DNA from 2 places in the Peribacillus sp. FSL P2-0133 genome. Region 1 is predicted to be linked to the other one. Evidence: riboswitches for the same ligand, from Rfam matches in the RefSeq annotation. Region 1 holds a riboswitch; the other holds the start of a gene.
The links. Region 1 has a riboswitch for S-adenosylmethionine ahead of mtnK (S-methyl-5-thioribose kinase). Riboswitches for the same ligand answer to the same signal wherever they lie in the genome.
Positions count from the first base shown of each region.

Region 1 (8,358 bases):
CTGGGCTAAAACAACTCCGGAAAGATAATCCGGATAGCCTGGATCTGGAACAAGGATCGTATCACCTGGATTCAATAAACACTGCGGCAGTTCTACAAGACCTGCCTTCCCCCCGAAGAGAATCGCCACTTCACTATTCGGATCTAGCTTGACACCGTATTCTCGTTCATAAAAGACGGCGGCAGCATCTTTTAAATATTGATGCCCCCGGAATGGCGAATATTTATGATTTATCGTTTTTTCAGCGGCAGACTGCAAACTTTTCACGATATGTTCTGGCGTCGGCTGATCAGGGTTTCCCTGGCCTAAATTAATGACATCATGTCCTTGCTCCGTGATCGCATTGACTTTTGCGACTAGTGAAGCAAAAAACTGCTTGGGCAGGTCCTGAAGCTGGCCGGATTTTTCGAATTGCACCATTTATACACCTTCTCTGAAATTTCTTGAAATTCTAGTCACAAATGATATATGTTTATCATAGTCTTGTAAAGTATTTTTTACATGTGGGGGTTTTAAACGATGAAGTGGAAAATAGCTTGTATTCAAATGGATATAGCCTTCGGGCAACCGGATATCAATTTTCAGGTTGCAGAACAATGGATGGAAAAAGCGGCACGCTCAGAACCCGATATCGTCATTTTACCGGAACTTTGGACAACAGGATACGACTTGACCAGGTTAAATGAGATTGCTGATCATGAGGCAGAAAAAACGATTGAATTTTTTAAAACACAGGCACAGAAACACCAGATTCACATCATAGGCGGTTCCATTGCGAAAAAAACAAGCAAGGGAATCTATAACACCATGATCATCATCGATAAACATGGAAATCTCATTAAAGAATATGATAAGCTTCACTTATTTCAGTTAATGGATGAACATCATTTCCTGCAGCCAGGAGAAAAAGATGGTTTATTTACTCTTGATGAAAAAATATGTGCTGGATTCGTTTGTTATGACATCCGTTTTCCTGAATGGCAGCGAGCCCATACCGTTCAAGGCGCCGAAGTTCTATTCGTAACGGCTGAATGGCCAAAGCCGAGACTCGATCATTGGAGAGCCTTGTTGATTAGCCGTGCCATCGAGAACCAAGCCTATGTTGTAGCCGTTAATCGTTCAGGTTCGGATGTCAATAATATATTTGCGGGTCATTCCTTGATTATTGATCCATGGGGGAATATCATAAGTGAAGCCGGAGAAGAAAACGAACTCTTGACAGGCACCCTGGACTTCAAAAAAGTTACGGAAGCCCGTAACAAAATACCTGTATTCGAAGATCGCCGCCCTGATTTTTATTAATTTACCCATTGACAAACTATTTAAAAAGTTGTTATTATTTTCCCGAAGATTAAAATTTCAGAAAACATTTACTCTTATCAAGAGCAGGCTGAGGGATAAAGGCCCTATGAAGCCCAGCAACCGACTGTAATACCATTGTGAAATGGGGCGGATTCACCGCCGGATTATAAAATCCACAGAGCACGGTGCTAATTCCACCAGAATTCATATTCTGGAAGATAAGAGGTCCGAAGCCAAAACTTCTGCCTCTTTCTATATGAAAGAGGCTTTTTTATTCTTATTTTGAATCTGGAGGGGAAAAGAATGACGCAAAACCATTCAAATTTTAAGAGATTGACAAACGAAACAGCTATAACCCTTGCAAAAAAACTTGGGTTGGTCAATGCGGATGCAAGTTTAAAATGTAAAGAAATCGGCGATGGTAACTTAAATTATGTTTTTCATATTACAGACACGCACACAAATAAAGGAATAATCATCAAACAAGCGGTCCCTTATGCCAAGGTACTTGGTGAAAGCTGGCCGCTGACATTGAAAAGGGCTGCCATTGAAGCGAATGCGCTGATTCATTTCAGAAGTTATTGCCCCGAATTCGTACCGCAAGTCTATTATTCGGATGAACAGCTTGCCATCACGGTCATGGAGGATTTATCTCACTTGAAAATCGTTAGGACAGGATTGATCGATGGCGATTCATATCCATTGCTTTCACAGCATATTGGTGAGTATGTTGCGAAGACGGCATTTTATACATCCGATTATCATTTAGAACCATCTGCGAAAAAGGAAGTGGCCCGACATTTCACGAATCCGGAACTCTGCAAAATCACTGAGGTCTTTATTTTCACGGATCCATTTTTTGAGGAACTCCCCGGAGACTTCGAGGTGGAATTGACTGATGCCGCCAAAAATATCTGGAATGATCAAGAAGTAATACTTGAGGTCGCTAAGCTGAAACAAGGCTTTGAAACCGAGCAGGAGGCATTACTTCATGGAGATTTACATACTGGAAGTATATTTGCAAGTGAAACTGAAACAAAGGTTATTGATCCGGAATTCGCTTTTTATGGGCCCGTTGGTTTTGACCTTGGTCAATACACCGCGAACCTTCTCTTCCAGGCAGTCACACGCAATGGCGCTGGAAAGGAAGAGATTTTCACACACCTTCATGAATTTTGGAATGCCTTTGAAGAAACTTATACCGAATTATGGGAAGGTCAAAATAAAAGCCCATTCCGCCATGTGAAAGGTTATCTGCCTTACTTACTGACAAAATTCAAAAAAGATGCTTTCGGTTTTGCCGGCTGTGAACTGATTCGGCGAACCATAGGCCTTTCCCATGTTGCCGATATAAACGTCATTGAAAATAAAGAAACAAGGATTGCTGCCAAAACGGCAACATTGGAAATTGGTGCATTTTTAATTAAAAACCGGGAAGAATTGGATGTTCCAGCAGTCATTGAAGCATTGAAGCAACGTACACTGCCATCTTATTCAACCATTTAAAAGGAGACCTGCACATGACTACACTAGCACCCTTACCATATTCGGTACAATGGGATGATACCCATATTACATTATTAAATCAACAAGCCCTTCCTTCCATAACTGAATTTATTGAACTTCATTCTGTTGATGATGTATTTGACAGCATTTTGACATTAAAAGTTCGCGGTGCCCCAGCAATTGGACTGACGGCAGCATTTGGTGTTGCTCTTGGTGCCAAACAGGAAACAACCGCTGAATTAGGGGATTTCAAGAGAAATGTAACGAGGCATATTGAAAAACTCGCCTCTTCACGGCCAACTGCAGTCAACCTTTTTTGGGCGTTAAGGAGGATGGAGAACACCTTGCATGCTGCGCAAAGCATTTCAGCTGCAAAGGAAGCACTTGTATCGGAGGCTAAAGCCATCTTTGCTGAAGATGAAGAAATGTGCAGGAAAATCGGGGAACATGGTTTATCCTTATTCACTAGAGGAGATTCCATTCTCACTCATTGCAACGCTGGGGGAATTGCCACAGCTCGGTATGGCACAGCCCTAGCTCCCTTCCACCTGGCTAAAGAAAGGGACTTTCCGCTAAAAGTGTTCGCATGTGAAACGAGGCCTGTCCTGCAAGGTGCGCGTTTGACGGCTTGGGAATTGATGCAAGCGGGGGTTGATGTCACCTTAATTTCAGATAATATGGCTGCACATACGATTCACCAGAAACAAATAAATGGAATTATCGTCGGGGCCGACAGGATTGCGGCCAATGGAGATACAGCCAATAAAATCGGGACATTGGGATTGGCCATATTAGCCAAGCACTTTGGCATCCCCTTTTATGTGGCCGCACCATCAAGCACATTCGACCTTTCTATCGAATCCGGCACATCCATCCCGATCGAAGAACGGAATGAAGCGGAAATCACCTTCATTCAAGGTGTAAGGATCGCTCCGGAAAACGTGAAGACTTTCAACCCAGCCTTTGACGTTACACCAAATCATCTTATTACGAGCATCATTACCGAAAACGGCATCATAATACCGGATTTCATTAAAAACATTCCACATTTTGTTAATTGATGCAGGTTCCTTATTGATGATAAAAAAACGAGAAGGATTTCGTATCCCTCTCGTTTTTTAAAGATGATCATGATTATTCTTACGAGGTCTATAATACAATAATTCAAGTGAATTCGAACATATTCACTTAATATAAGGTTGTTTTCAATAATAGATCTTATTATTTTGAAAAGAACTCCTGAAGTGCCTTTTTATTTTTAGTGTAGTCCATTTCCAAAACGGCTCCGGACTGGGGATATATTTCATCTTTAAAGCTTCCTTCCACTGGAACCCTTAAGGTTTCGACGGTGTCCGGTGTATGGAAGACGGCTTTTGGACCCATTTCCATTATTGTTTTCAGTCCAATATCTGTATCCAGGTACGAGAGTCCTTGTTCGATGATACTAGGAAGGGCTGCCATCCCTTCGAAGGATGAGATTTGATTTATGAACGCTGTTTTTATTTGGACCATTACTTCTTGTTGACGCTCTACCCTTCCAAAATCACTTTCATCGTCATGCCTAAAACGGACATATTTCAATATTTCCTCACCATGTAAAACATTTTTACCAACACTTGCTTGAATGCTCATATCATCAATGATTTCCTGATCCACATTCACCGCTACCCCCTCAGGGGCAAGTAAATCGACCATCTTCACAAATCCCTGGAAGTCGATTACCGCTACATGATCGACCTTGATATCGAAGTTCTCCTGTATGGTTTTCTTGAGCAGTTCCCTTCCACCATAATAATAAGCTGCATTTATTTTGTTATATCCTGATTTATTCCCGGGCATTTTCACATAACTATCACGCATGATGGAAGCCAGCTTCAGTTTCTCCTGCTCAGGAAAGTATTTTGCCAGGATAATCGCATCTGATCGAGATTTTTGCTCTCCCCTTGTATCAACACCAATTAACAGAAATGTTTTCACGCTTTCCTGGTCCTCTTCTTTGGTTAGTTTTTTTTCCGTACCTGCATTTCCATTTTGTTTGGGTAAAGGGGCATAGGTGCAGCCTGCCAGAATCAAGATCAATAGATATATGAAAAATCCCTTTACTTTCATTACCTCACCTCATCGGAAAATTACCCCTATTTTCTGTCTAATATTGGAATTTTATGCATTTAACGACAAAAAAGCCTGCCAACGATAATCGCTGACAGGCTTTTCGGGCATAATCATTTATTTGATTTCTTTCTTTAATACTTCTACTGCCTTTTTCACTTGTGTGTCGTTTTTAAGGATCTTCTCGCGGATGACCTGCATCAATTTCACGGTAGTATCATCTTTAATAGTCCCAGTTTCTTTAATTTTTTGTTCCTTCTGGAATGCTATGACCGCATTCGTGGTTGCTTCATCAAAGAATCCATCTATCTTTCCTGGATCATGTCCTGCTTCCTTCAGCATCTCTTCAGCTGCTTTCACTTCACTCGAAGAATCGGATGCTTTCAATTCCTTATCAGGTGAAATGTACGGAAGGCTGGCATAATCAGGAAGCTTTACATTAATATCCGGCTTGATCCCTTTTTTATGAATCCAATTGCCTTCAGGAGTCAACCATTTAGCTGCCGTATATTTGAAGTTAGATCCATCTTTAAAGGGTTTGGTGGCAGTCTGAACTGTCCCTTTCCCAAATGACTTGACACCGATCAATGGAATGTCCGCAGACTCACTGACAGCCGCTGCAACGATTTCAGAAGCACTGGCACTTCCGTCATCAATCAATACGACTACCGGGATTTTCAGTTCTCCATCATTCTCCGATTTATAGACTTCTTTTTTCCCGCTGCGATCCTCTACTTGAAGGACCACTTTCCCATTAGGTATGAACAGGCTTGCCATTTCTATTGCTTGGTCAAGAAGTCCCCCTGGGTTTCCGCGCAAATCCAATACGAGACCCTTCATATCCTTCTTCGACATTTCTTCAAGCGCCGTTTTCAGCTCTTGGACTGTATGTTCGGAAAAACTGGTCACTTGAATTTTTGCAACTCCATCATCAAGCATTTCCGCATAAACCGTTTCAATTGGAATTGTATCCCGTTTAATTGTGAGCTCAATCGGTTCCGACTCACCAGCTCTTGAGATGGATAAATCCACTTTCGTTCCCTTTTCGCCCCTTATTTTCAGGACAGCTTCAGAAGAGCTTAGTCCTTCAACGCTTTTACCGTCCACACTTAAAATGATATCATTCGGTTTTACCCCTGATTTTTCTGCTGGGGACCCTTTTATCGGTGAGACGACCATGATTTTTCCATCCTGCTCCTGAATTTCGGCACCGATTCCTTCAAAGGATGAAGAGATGCTCTCACGGAAACTCGATGCTTCCTTTTTATCCATATAAGCAGAGTAGGGATCATCCAATGATTTGATCATTCCATTAATTGCCCCGTCAACCAGCTTTTCTTCATCAACCTCTTCATAATAGTTATCTTTTATCGTATCGTATGTAGAATACAGCTTTTCAAATTCCGAATGTTTATCCGGTGCTAATGACTCTACTTTTTCATCTCCAAAGGTCAAGGCTATTGTAGTAATCCCTGCAGTTAGAAATATGACTAAGAAAATCCCCATAATGAACGTAAACTTCTTTATTTTAATGAATTTCCCTGCCTCTTTTGGCTGTTTTTGATTTTCTTCTTCCACTGAAGCCTCACCACTTTCATTCTTCATGACGATATAAACGATTTCATTCCTATTTTATCAGCTTTCATGCCAATCGAAAAATAATAGTTATCAAAAATAACAACTTATGACCATATGTATTTTTTTACCGCTTCGCAAACGTTAATATAGAGAAAGCTCCAAGGGCAACAGCCATCTCCTGACATTACAACAATAAGGATACCAAGGAATAACTGAGCCTGTATCCCGACTGTCATTCTACAGCATCACTTATTCCTGGTAACCCGCCTGACATTTACATCCGATTATCAATCCTTGATAGCTGCTTCCAATGCCACCTCAACCATTTCGTTAAAAGTTGACTGGCGCTCATCCGACGACGTTTCTTCACCGGTTAAAATGTGATCGGAAATGGTTAATACAGATAAAGCTTGGCGGCCAAATTTAGCGGCAAGCGTGTATAGGGCAGCTGATTCCATTTCTATTGCAAGTATTTGGTATTTTGCCCATTTTTCCAATTCACTATTATCGTTATAAAACTGATCGGCCGTAAATACATTACCGACCTTCAATTGCAAGCCTTTAGCCGTGCCGGCGTCATACGCTTTTCTTAGTAATTCGAAATCAGCGGTTGGGGCAAAGTCCACCCCACCGAAAGTCATGCGGTTCATTTGGGAATCGGTGGAAGCACTCATGGCAAGGATCACATCCCTGACTTTTACATCTTTTTGAATCGCTCCTGCAGTTCCCACACGAATCAGCTTCTGGACATTATAGCTATTCATCAATTCATTCACGTAAATGGAAATGGATGGAACCCCCATGCCTGTACCTTGTACAGAAATTCGTTTCCCTTTATATGTCCCTGTATATCCAAACATGTTACGAACTTCATTATAAAGTTTAGCATCCTCTAAAAATGTTTCAGCAATATATTTTGCACGCAACGGGTCCCCTGGTAGTAAGACCGTTTCCGCAATTTCATTTTCTTTTGCACCAATATGTACGCTCATACGACTATGTCCTCCTTAACTTGTGGTTGAAATGATATTCAAAAACTACTATACCATATCAACCACAAGTTAGGAAAATTGAACCTTATCCTAGAACTTGAAAAACTGGAAATCACGAAAAGACTTTTGGCACCCTTACTCTAAACCGCAAACAAAACGGCGGTGGTCCGCCGTCTTTTTTTAAATCGTTAATAAAATTAAGGGAAAGGAAGCTGCTAACCGTCTTATGACAGGTTACTCATCGACTTCTTCATCAATTATGCATTTTTCAAGAAGATATTCGAATGTGATGTCAGCAAGATCTTCAACTTCAGCTTCTGTTGGAAGATAGCCCCGTCTTATCAATTCTTGAAAAAAGAATTCCGCTATCTCTTCTGTATCAATAAAAACCTCAATTTCTCGCAAATCATCGCCCCCTTATTTAAAGGTCTATGAATGTGTAGAGACAAATATACCAGTAAGGCATCCCATAATGGAAAATCATATGAAGGGCCTATAGTCATCATGATCCATTTCTGTTCAATTTGAATGGAAGCTTCTATAGGGAATTTGGAAATTGCCCTTTAAAAAGTTTGGGATACCTTTCACTTCGTTTGCTTCTTTTTATGATCTGGATAAATTTCCTCTGCCGCTTTTTCAATTTTCGCAAGGGCAATCTTCATGATATGGCGGTATTCATCATCTCCAAAATGTTCGTAGAGCTTACAATAATCATTATATAAATCCAACAGTCCATCAATCATTTCCTTTTTTTCATTTTTTGTCATTGTCATATCTCGCTCACCTTTACCAGGGTTGTTTTGTTTAGAAATGATAGCAAGCTCATTTTTCTTTTTAGGAAGCAGCAGACCCAACTTTTTTATAATTCCAT
Region 1 is NZ_CP150254.1:3,378,494-3,386,851, forward strand. Features, by position in the region: gene MKY17_RS16135 (pyridoxal phosphate-dependent aminotransferase) at 1-420, opposite strand, end outside; gene MKY17_RS16140 (carbon-nitrogen family hydrolase) at 520-1,302, shown strand; SAM riboswitch class I at 1,374-1,527, shown strand; gene mtnK (S-methyl-5-thioribose kinase) at 1,606-2,808, shown strand; gene mtnA (S-methyl-5-thioribose-1-phosphate isomerase) at 2,823-3,869, shown strand; gene MKY17_RS16155 (LCP family protein) at 4,030-4,917, opposite strand; gene MKY17_RS16160 (S41 family peptidase) at 5,035-6,495, opposite strand; gene deoD (purine-nucleoside phosphorylase) at 6,783-7,487, opposite strand; gene MKY17_RS16170 (YozD family protein) at 7,722-7,892, opposite strand; gene MKY17_RS16175 (hypothetical protein) at 8,072-8,358, opposite strand, start outside.

Region 2 (8,358 bases), 1.9 Mb from region 1:
GAGAAAACTCGTAAAAAATATGACATTTAAAGGAATAAAATGGAGAAAAATGGATTTTAATAGAAATATTCTCTGAATATATTCTTTTAGTAATATTTGGAATGTATTTAAATTGAACCAAATGAATAAAAGTGCAAAAAAACATGGCATAATGTGCAAAAAAACGTGGCGTAAAGTGCAAAATATTTTGTCTATTGAGGGCGTTTTTTTTGATAATTTGTTGAAATATTGCGTTTTATAATTTTGGCATGAAAATTGCATATATTCAGAAAAGGAATTCGAATTGTAAATTAGATCTATTTGAAGTCTATGAAATAGGAAAATTTATTAAATGGATTTCCCATATATGAAAGCGCTTATATAGAAAGGGATGAAAAATTATGATACCAAAACAAGAACATGACATCGTTCAACATCCTCCGCAGCAAGAAGGACAAGAACTAAAGCGCGGTTTAAAATCCCGCCATTTAACGATGATTTCCATTGGCGGGGCTATTGGCACCGGGCTGTTTCTTAGCAGCGGGGCAGCCATTCATACAGCTGGGCCAGGCGGCGCATTACTTGCATATGCCTTAGTTGGGGCAATGGTTTACTTTGTGATGACGAGCTTAGGGGAACTGGCAGCCTTTATGCCGACAAGCGGCTCATTCAGTACCTATGGAACGAAATTTGTCGATCCGGCATTTGGTTTTGCCTTGGGATGGACGTATTGGTTCAATTGGTCGATGACGATAGCGGCAGAGTTGGCAGCCTCGACAATGATCATGAAATTCTGGTTTCCGAATAGTCCATCATTGTTATGGAGTTCATCATTCTTGGTGCTCATTTTCCTATTGAACTATTTATCCGTTAAAGGATATGGGGAAGGGGAATACTGGTTTTCCTTCATAAAAGTAACAGCCATCGTTATTTTTATAATCGTCGGGCTGCTAATGATCTTCGGCATTATGGGCGGCGAAGCAGTAGGTTTTAAAAACTTCACCGTCGATGACGCTCCTTTCCCGGGTGGGTTCATGGGTGTCTTCATCGTGTTCATAGCAGCTGGCTTTTCTTTTCAAGGTACCGAAATTGTCGGTGTGGCTGCCGGGGAAAGTGAAGATCCTGCACGGAATATACCGAAGGCCATTAAAAGTGTCTTCTGGAGAATCTTGCTCTTTTACGTATTGGCGATCTTTGTAATAGGGCTGCTTATCCCTTATACGAACTCAAGTTTACAAGGTGATAACGTCATGGTAAGCCCATTCACGCTCATTTTTGAAAAAGCTGGAGTGGCCTTTGCCGCTTCGCTTATGAATGCCGTCATTTTAACAGCGGTATTATCTGCAGGTAACTCAAGTCTATATGCATCAACGCGTATGTTATACTCAATGGCAAAAGATGGACAAGCACCGCGTATTTTTGCAAAACTTAATAAACGCGGAGTACCGGTTGCAGGCATGATTTTGACATGTTCCATCGGCATGCTGGCCTTTTTAGCCTCCGTATTCGGTGATGGTAAAGTGTATATTTGGTTAATGAATGCCATTGGAATTACAGGATTTATCTTTTGGCTCGGCATTTCCATCAGTCATTACCGTTTCCGGAAAGCATTCATCGCTCAAGGCCATTCATTGGAGAAGCTGCCATATAAGGCATTATGGTTCCCGATTGGACCGATCTTTGCCATTTTAATTGGGATGATCGTCATCCTGTCCCAAAATATCCAAGCATTTTTCTCAGACCAGATCGATTGGGGCAGTGTTATAGCTGCATACCTTGGAATCCCGCTTTTCCTTGGTCTATGGTTTGGCTATAAACTGGTAAGAAAAACTAAATTCGTTAAACTTGATGAAGTAAAATTTGACTTTGACAAAAAATATGAATGAACAAGCGTAAAGTAAAATCAGCCGGACAATGTAGTTTTAAATTGTCCGGCTTTTACTTGTTTTCTATAGGCTCATTAACAAAAGCCAGGAAGCTGATTCCTGGCTTTTTATTTTTATTAAATGGAAATTTATACAAAAATTTCAGGCGGTGTTATATGATAATCGTAAACTCTGCTAAATTCCATGTACAGAACGACGGGGAAAGCTTTTACTATTTCCAATGGAAAGGGAAGGTGCACGGCTGATGACCTTATTGACTCATTTAAAAGTATTGGACTTTTCAACGTTACTGCCAGGCCCATTTGCCACTTTGATGCTAGCGGATTTAGGAGCGGACGTTTTGAAGGTAGAGAGGCCGGGAGCAACGGATTCATGGGGTGTGAACCAGTATCTTAACAGATCTAAGAAGTCGATCACACTTGATTTAAAACAATCTGAGTCCATCGAATCCGTAAAAAATCTAGTGAAGGAATACGATATCGTCATTGAACAGTTCCGTCCAGGCGTCATGGAACGCCTAGGGCTGGGCTATGAGGCATTAAAATGGATCAATCCGAAGCTGATTTACTGTTCCATCACGGGCTTCGGCCAGACAGGTCCCTATAAAGACCGACCGGGACATGATATCAATTATATTTCGATTGCAGGCTTATCAGGCTATTCCGGTACGAAAAAGGATGGCCCGGCAAAAAACGGAACCCAAATAGCAGATCTTGCCGGAGGATCACTGCATGCTGTTATCGGTATATTATCTGCAGTCATTCACAGGGAAAGAACGGGATTCGGCCAAGCCATCGACATCAGCATGACCGACTGCAGTTTTGCCTTGAATGCCATATCCGCACCCCTGAATTTACAAGGGGGCCTCGATCTTGAACCAGAAAAACTGATGTTGAACGGAGGATCCTTTTATGACTTTTACGAAACGAAAGATGGACGCTATTTTTCGGTAGGAAGCCTTGAGCCCCCTTTTCGAAAAGCCTTATGTGAAGCGATCGGTGCACCCGAATTGTATGAACTGAGCATGAAAAGCGATGAAGAAAGCGGAATCAGGTTTAAAACGGCCGTCCGACTGGCTTTCCTTGAAAGGGATTTTCATGAATGGCAGGAAATATTCGCTGATTTCGAGGCCTGTGCAGAACCAGTGCTGACCTTCACTGAAGCGGCCGAACACCCCCAATTGAAGGACAGGGGAATGATCGTCGAGGTACCGGACGGAAAAGGAAATGCCCAGAAGCAAATCGGCTGCCCGATCAAAACATCGGTTTTCACCCCTGAATATAAACATGCAGGCTTGAGGCCAGGACAAAACAACGCAGAAATTCTTCACACCCCCAATCGCTAAATAAAGCTGTAAAGGCTATCACTTTTCCGAGTTTTTTTGGAAGGGGATAGCCTTCTTTTTGAAGGTCGAATTAAGTTGGAGATAGGTCGAAATAAGCGGAGGAAGGCCATATTAAGCTGGAAACAACCCAAATTAAGCAGAAGGAGAACAATAGCACTTGTGGAAAGCAATATATGATTAATGTGAAAAATTTACCAGTTATAACTAATGTGGGCAGGGTATCAGAGTAGCATCCTGGTAAGGAGGGTTGCTTAAACATGTTTGGTCTCTCTGATATCATTAAATTTCTATTTTCCTTTTTTTTGATCATGCCGATCGTTACGCTGATACATTTGAGCGGGCATATTTTCTTTGTTACGATCTTTGGGGGATCAGAAAAGAAGATCTTGATAGGTTGTGGTAATAAACTTTTCGCCTTTCGGAACATAGAGGTGAGGAAATATTATTTTTGGAATGGGACTTGCGAGTTCAAGGGATTGAAACATGATAATCGATTGACGAATACGCTGATATATTTAGGGGGGGCTATCTTTAATTTAGTCAGCATGCTGACCATCTATAGTTTAGTGTATCAGAATATCCTGGACAGCTCGGTGATCTGGTATCAATTCATCTATTTTTCTTTCTATGTTATGTTTTTCTCCTTGTTTCCGATGTATTTCTCGGACGGGTCGCCTAGTGATGGGAAGGCTGCGGAATTGGCCTTGAGGAACAAGCTGGAAGATAGGGTGACGGATGATATATTTGTGAAGAAAATGGATGATGATGATAACTGCAAGTAAAAAGGGGACGTGCTGGTGACCGTTCTTTTTTTGTTTGCTTTCAGCTTTAGGATTCATCATTCATCGTTAGTTTCATAATTAGCAAAACTTGATACCGTTATCTAAAGAGTCATTAAAGGAATGGAAATGTATTATTGCAAGAACCTAATCGGCTCCCTTATAAGTGCGGCCGATTAGGTTGTTCAAATCCTGTAAATCAGAATTAAAGTCTCCGCTAAAAAATCATTTCCATACTTCTTTTGCTACATCAACGACGAATTTCAGCTTTTCCCATTGCTGTTCTTCGGTCAGCTTGTTGCCGTGATGGGTGGAGGCGAAGCCGCATTGCGGACTTAAGCATAATTGTTCGAGAGGAACGAAGTGCGAGGCTTCTTCAATGCGTGCCTTAACAGCTTCCTTGTCTTCGATTTCTCCATTTTTTGAAGTGACGACACCCAGTACGACCCGTGCTCCGCCATTTGGAATGTATTCCAATGGTTTGAAATCTCCTGAGCGTTGATCATCATATTCCAAGAAAAATCCATCCACTGTTTCTTTTGCCAATAAAGTTGGGGCGATACGGGCATAGCTTCCTTCAAACGCCCAAGTCGACTGGTAGTTCCCACGACATAGGTGTGTAGTGACGACAAGGTCTTCTGGTTTGCCTTCCAATGCGCCATTAATTACGCGAAGTGCAAGATCGATTAACTGTTCCCTCGTATATTTTCCATCTTTGAACTGGAAATCTGGAGCTGAAAGTCTGGCAATATATACATCATCCAATTGAAGATAACGTACACCTGCTTCATAAAAAGCCTTCAAAGCATGCTGATACGCTTTGATGATATCATTAGCATAGTCTTCAATATCAGGGTAGATGTCTTCATTATGAATGCCTACAGCAAATAATTGATTTGGGCTGGGAATGGTTTGCTTGGCAACGGCGCGTCCGTTCACGATTTTGTTCAATTCAATGAAATCGCGAATGAAGGGATGTTCAGGATTGAATGAAACCTTCCCGGTATTGCGAACGTTATATCTCTCTGTTTCCACACCATCGAATGTGAGACCTTTTTCAGTCACATATCCCTCGATGCCATTTAAATGTTCGAGGAAGTCAAAGTGCCACCATGTTCGTCTGAACTCACCATCCGTCACGGCCTCTAATCCAACTTCAATTTGTTTTTCGACAATCCGATTGATTTCTTCGGTTTCAACTTCACGAAGCCGCTCTGCTGAAATGGTACCTTCCTTAAATTGCTTTCTGGCAATATGTAAACGTTCTGGTCTTAATAAACTTCCGACGTGATCAGCCCTGAATGGTGCTTTCGTTAATGTGATTGACATGTTGCATTCCTTCTTTCCTTTTAAAAATAAAAAACCTCTTCTTAAAAATAAGAAGAGGTGTTGGCAGCAAAGCTATATACTCTTCTTATCTTCAAGTTTTTACACTTCTGGAATTAGCACAGTACATGATCAGTCTGTTGCTGAGGCATCAAAGGGCCAGTCCCTCCACCTCTCTGGATAAGAGTTGTCTATTAAATTAATTATGACTATACAGATAGTTTTTATAAAGGTCAAGTATTGAAGGTGGAAGATTTCGAATATACCGATTATTAATATGGGTTGAAAAGTTAACTACATCAGGGAACCTGGCATATGCTATAACCGACGTTCCGTATGAGCGGCAGGAGGGGAATGCAAGGATGAGTACATTCAGTCCATTCAAAAATGGCATACCAATAACGGTAACTGAAGCCATGATAGAGAAAATCTTAAGAATGAAATCATATGGTCAGGATATTAAAGTCGAGATTACGCCAAAGCATATAGTACTTTCCGGAACGATGGAAGTGAAAAAAATGATGTTTAAGAAAAACGTAGCTTTTCGGATTACATTAAAACCGGTTCATGTGGAAAAAAGAACGATTGTATTTGAATTAGTGGAAATGGAACCAATTGACAGGAATTTCATCAACCAAAGGATATTTAACAGACCTCCATTTTTTGAATTTGAAAAAAGAACGATCAAAATGAATGTTAATGCTTGGAGCATCGTGAGAAAAATTCCCGTTGGCACAATTAAATCGTATGAACTCGTCGAAGGTGCATTGAAAATGAAAATTACTTTATGATGGAGTTTACATACATTCTTAGCCGAAAACTATAAAGGGAGTGACAGGTATGATAGTGTTATGGTGACATTGGTCATGAAAAAAATGTGTTTGATAAATCAAGCTCTTTAAAATATACTAAATGACTTGAAGTTTTGAGTTTTTCTGGGAATGAGGAGGATAATGATGGATCAGAAGATTTTGCCTGCTTCAGCAAGCATGAAGGATTTCGAAAGATTTTTAGAAAGTTCCTATGAAATAGGTGTGTTTCTTGATTTGCATATATCACAATTGAAAAACGTAAGTATGATGGCAAAGCAGCATAATAAGAAAATGATTTATCATGTCGATTTGATCCATGGCATAAGAAGTGATGAGTACGCGACAGAATTCATTTGTCAGGAATATAATCCATATGGGCTGATTTCAACTAAATCAAACGTTATATTGAAGGCGAAGCAAAAGGGAGTCATTGCCATCCAGCGAATCTTTTTAATAGATTCACATGCGCTTGAGAAAAGTTATAAGCTGGTGCAGAAAACCAAGCCGGATTATATCGAAGTATTGCCGGGCGCTATGCCATGGATGATAAAAGAAGTGAAGGAACGATTGCAGACACCGATTTTTGCAGGCGGCCTCATACGTACTTCGGATGAAGTCATGAACGCCCTTGATGCTGGAGCGTCGTCAATCACCACTTCCAAAACTGAATTATGGGATATCGTTTAATAGGGGAAATTAAAAAAAATCACAGAAAAATAGATTAATTTTTTACAAAATATTGACAGCGTTTTCATTACCTAGTATATTTTATTGTACAAGTTAATATATGTGACGGAGACTAGGAGATTCACAACAGATCTATTCATAATTTATTTTATGAAGATAGTTCTGCTGTGGATCTCCTTTTATTTGTTGGCATGGTTTAAAAATTTATCAGGGGAGGGGTTTTATTCATGACTCCATTTTGGGGAGAAGTGTTAGGTACGATGATATTAGTTTTATTCGGAGCAGGCATTGGGGCTGGTTCATCCTTAAAGGGTTCCTATGCAAAAGATGCCGGCTGGATCGTTATCACGATTGCATGGGGATTGGCTGTTACGATGGGTGTTTTTGCAGTGGGGTCCATAAGCGGGGCGCATTTAAACCCGGCAGTCACAGTAGGGTTTGCGATTATTGGGGAATTTCCTTGGAGTGATGTGCCCGGTTACATCGTTGCCCAAATGATTGGCGCAATCCTTGGAGCAACTCTAGTATTCCTGCATTATTTGCCACACTGGAAAGCTACTGATGATCCAGGAGCGAAGCTTGGTGTGTTCGCGACTTCACCTGCGATCCCGCATACATTTTCAAATCTATTAAGTGAGATGATTGGAACTTTCATCCTTATTCTTGGTTTATTATTTATAGGTGCCAATAATTTTACAGAGGGACTAAATCCATTCGCAGTCGGGTTATTGATTGTCGTGATCGGGATGTCTCTTGGGGGAACGACAGGATACGCGATTAACCCGGCACGCGATCTGGGGCCGCGCATCGCTCACTTTTTGCTGCCAATCCCGGGTAAAGGCAATTCCAATTGGGGCTATTCATGGATTCCGGTCGTTGGACCGATTATTGGGGGTTCACTTGGTGCCGTTTGTTATAAAGCATTCTTTATGGGAGAAATAACAGCAGGATTTTGGTCTGTTTTGGGTGCAAGCCTGGTACTATTGATATTAGCCTATGCATTTGGTAAAAAACAGTCACATGAATTGGAAAGCAGAAATATTGCCAGTTAATTAAAAGGAGGGGCATACACATTGGAAAAATACATTTTATCATTAGATCAAGGAACAACGAGTTCGCGGGCGATTTTATTTAACGAAAAGGGGGAAATCGTCCATTCCTCCCAAAAGGAATTCACGCAGCATTTCCCTAAACCAGGCTGGGTCGAGCATAACGCCAATGAGATTTGGGGATCGATCCTGGCGGTGATTGCCGGTGTACTATCTGAATCCGGTGTAAAGCCAGAGCAAATTGCCGGGATCGGGATCACCAATCAGCGTGAAACGGCAGTCGTTTGGGATAAGGAAACAGGTACCCCTGTCTATAATGCGATTGTATGGCAGTCCAGGCAAACAAGTGAAATCTGTGATGATTTGAAGGAAAAGGGACTTAATGATCTATTCCGGGATAAAACGGGATTGTTGATAGATGCTTATTTTTCCGGAACGAAAGTGAAATGGATCCTCGATAATGTGGAAGGGGCCCGGCAAAAGGCGGATGAAGGC
Region 2 is NZ_CP150254.1:5,242,366-5,250,723, reverse strand. Features, by position in the region: gene MKY17_RS25365 (amino acid permease) at 381-1,865, shown strand; gene MKY17_RS25360 (CaiB/BaiF CoA-transferase family protein) at 2,110-3,210, shown strand; gene MKY17_RS25355 (hypothetical protein) at 3,468-3,992, shown strand; gene MKY17_RS25350 (5-methyltetrahydropteroyltriglutamate--homocysteine S-methyltransferase) at 4,215-5,318, opposite strand; SAM riboswitch class I at 5,401-5,502, opposite strand; gene MKY17_RS25345 (hypothetical protein) at 5,678-6,106, shown strand; gene MKY17_RS25340 (glycerol-3-phosphate responsive antiterminator) at 6,272-6,814, shown strand; gene MKY17_RS25335 (MIP/aquaporin family protein) at 7,042-7,866, shown strand; gene glpK (glycerol kinase GlpK) at 7,888-8,358, shown strand, end outside.
Region 2: it holds a riboswitch for S-adenosylmethionine, as region 1 does, so the genes downstream of both, MKY17_RS25350 (5-methyltetrahydropteroyltriglutamate--homocysteine S-methyltransferase) here and mtnK (S-methyl-5-thioribose kinase) in region 1, are expected to answer to the same signal.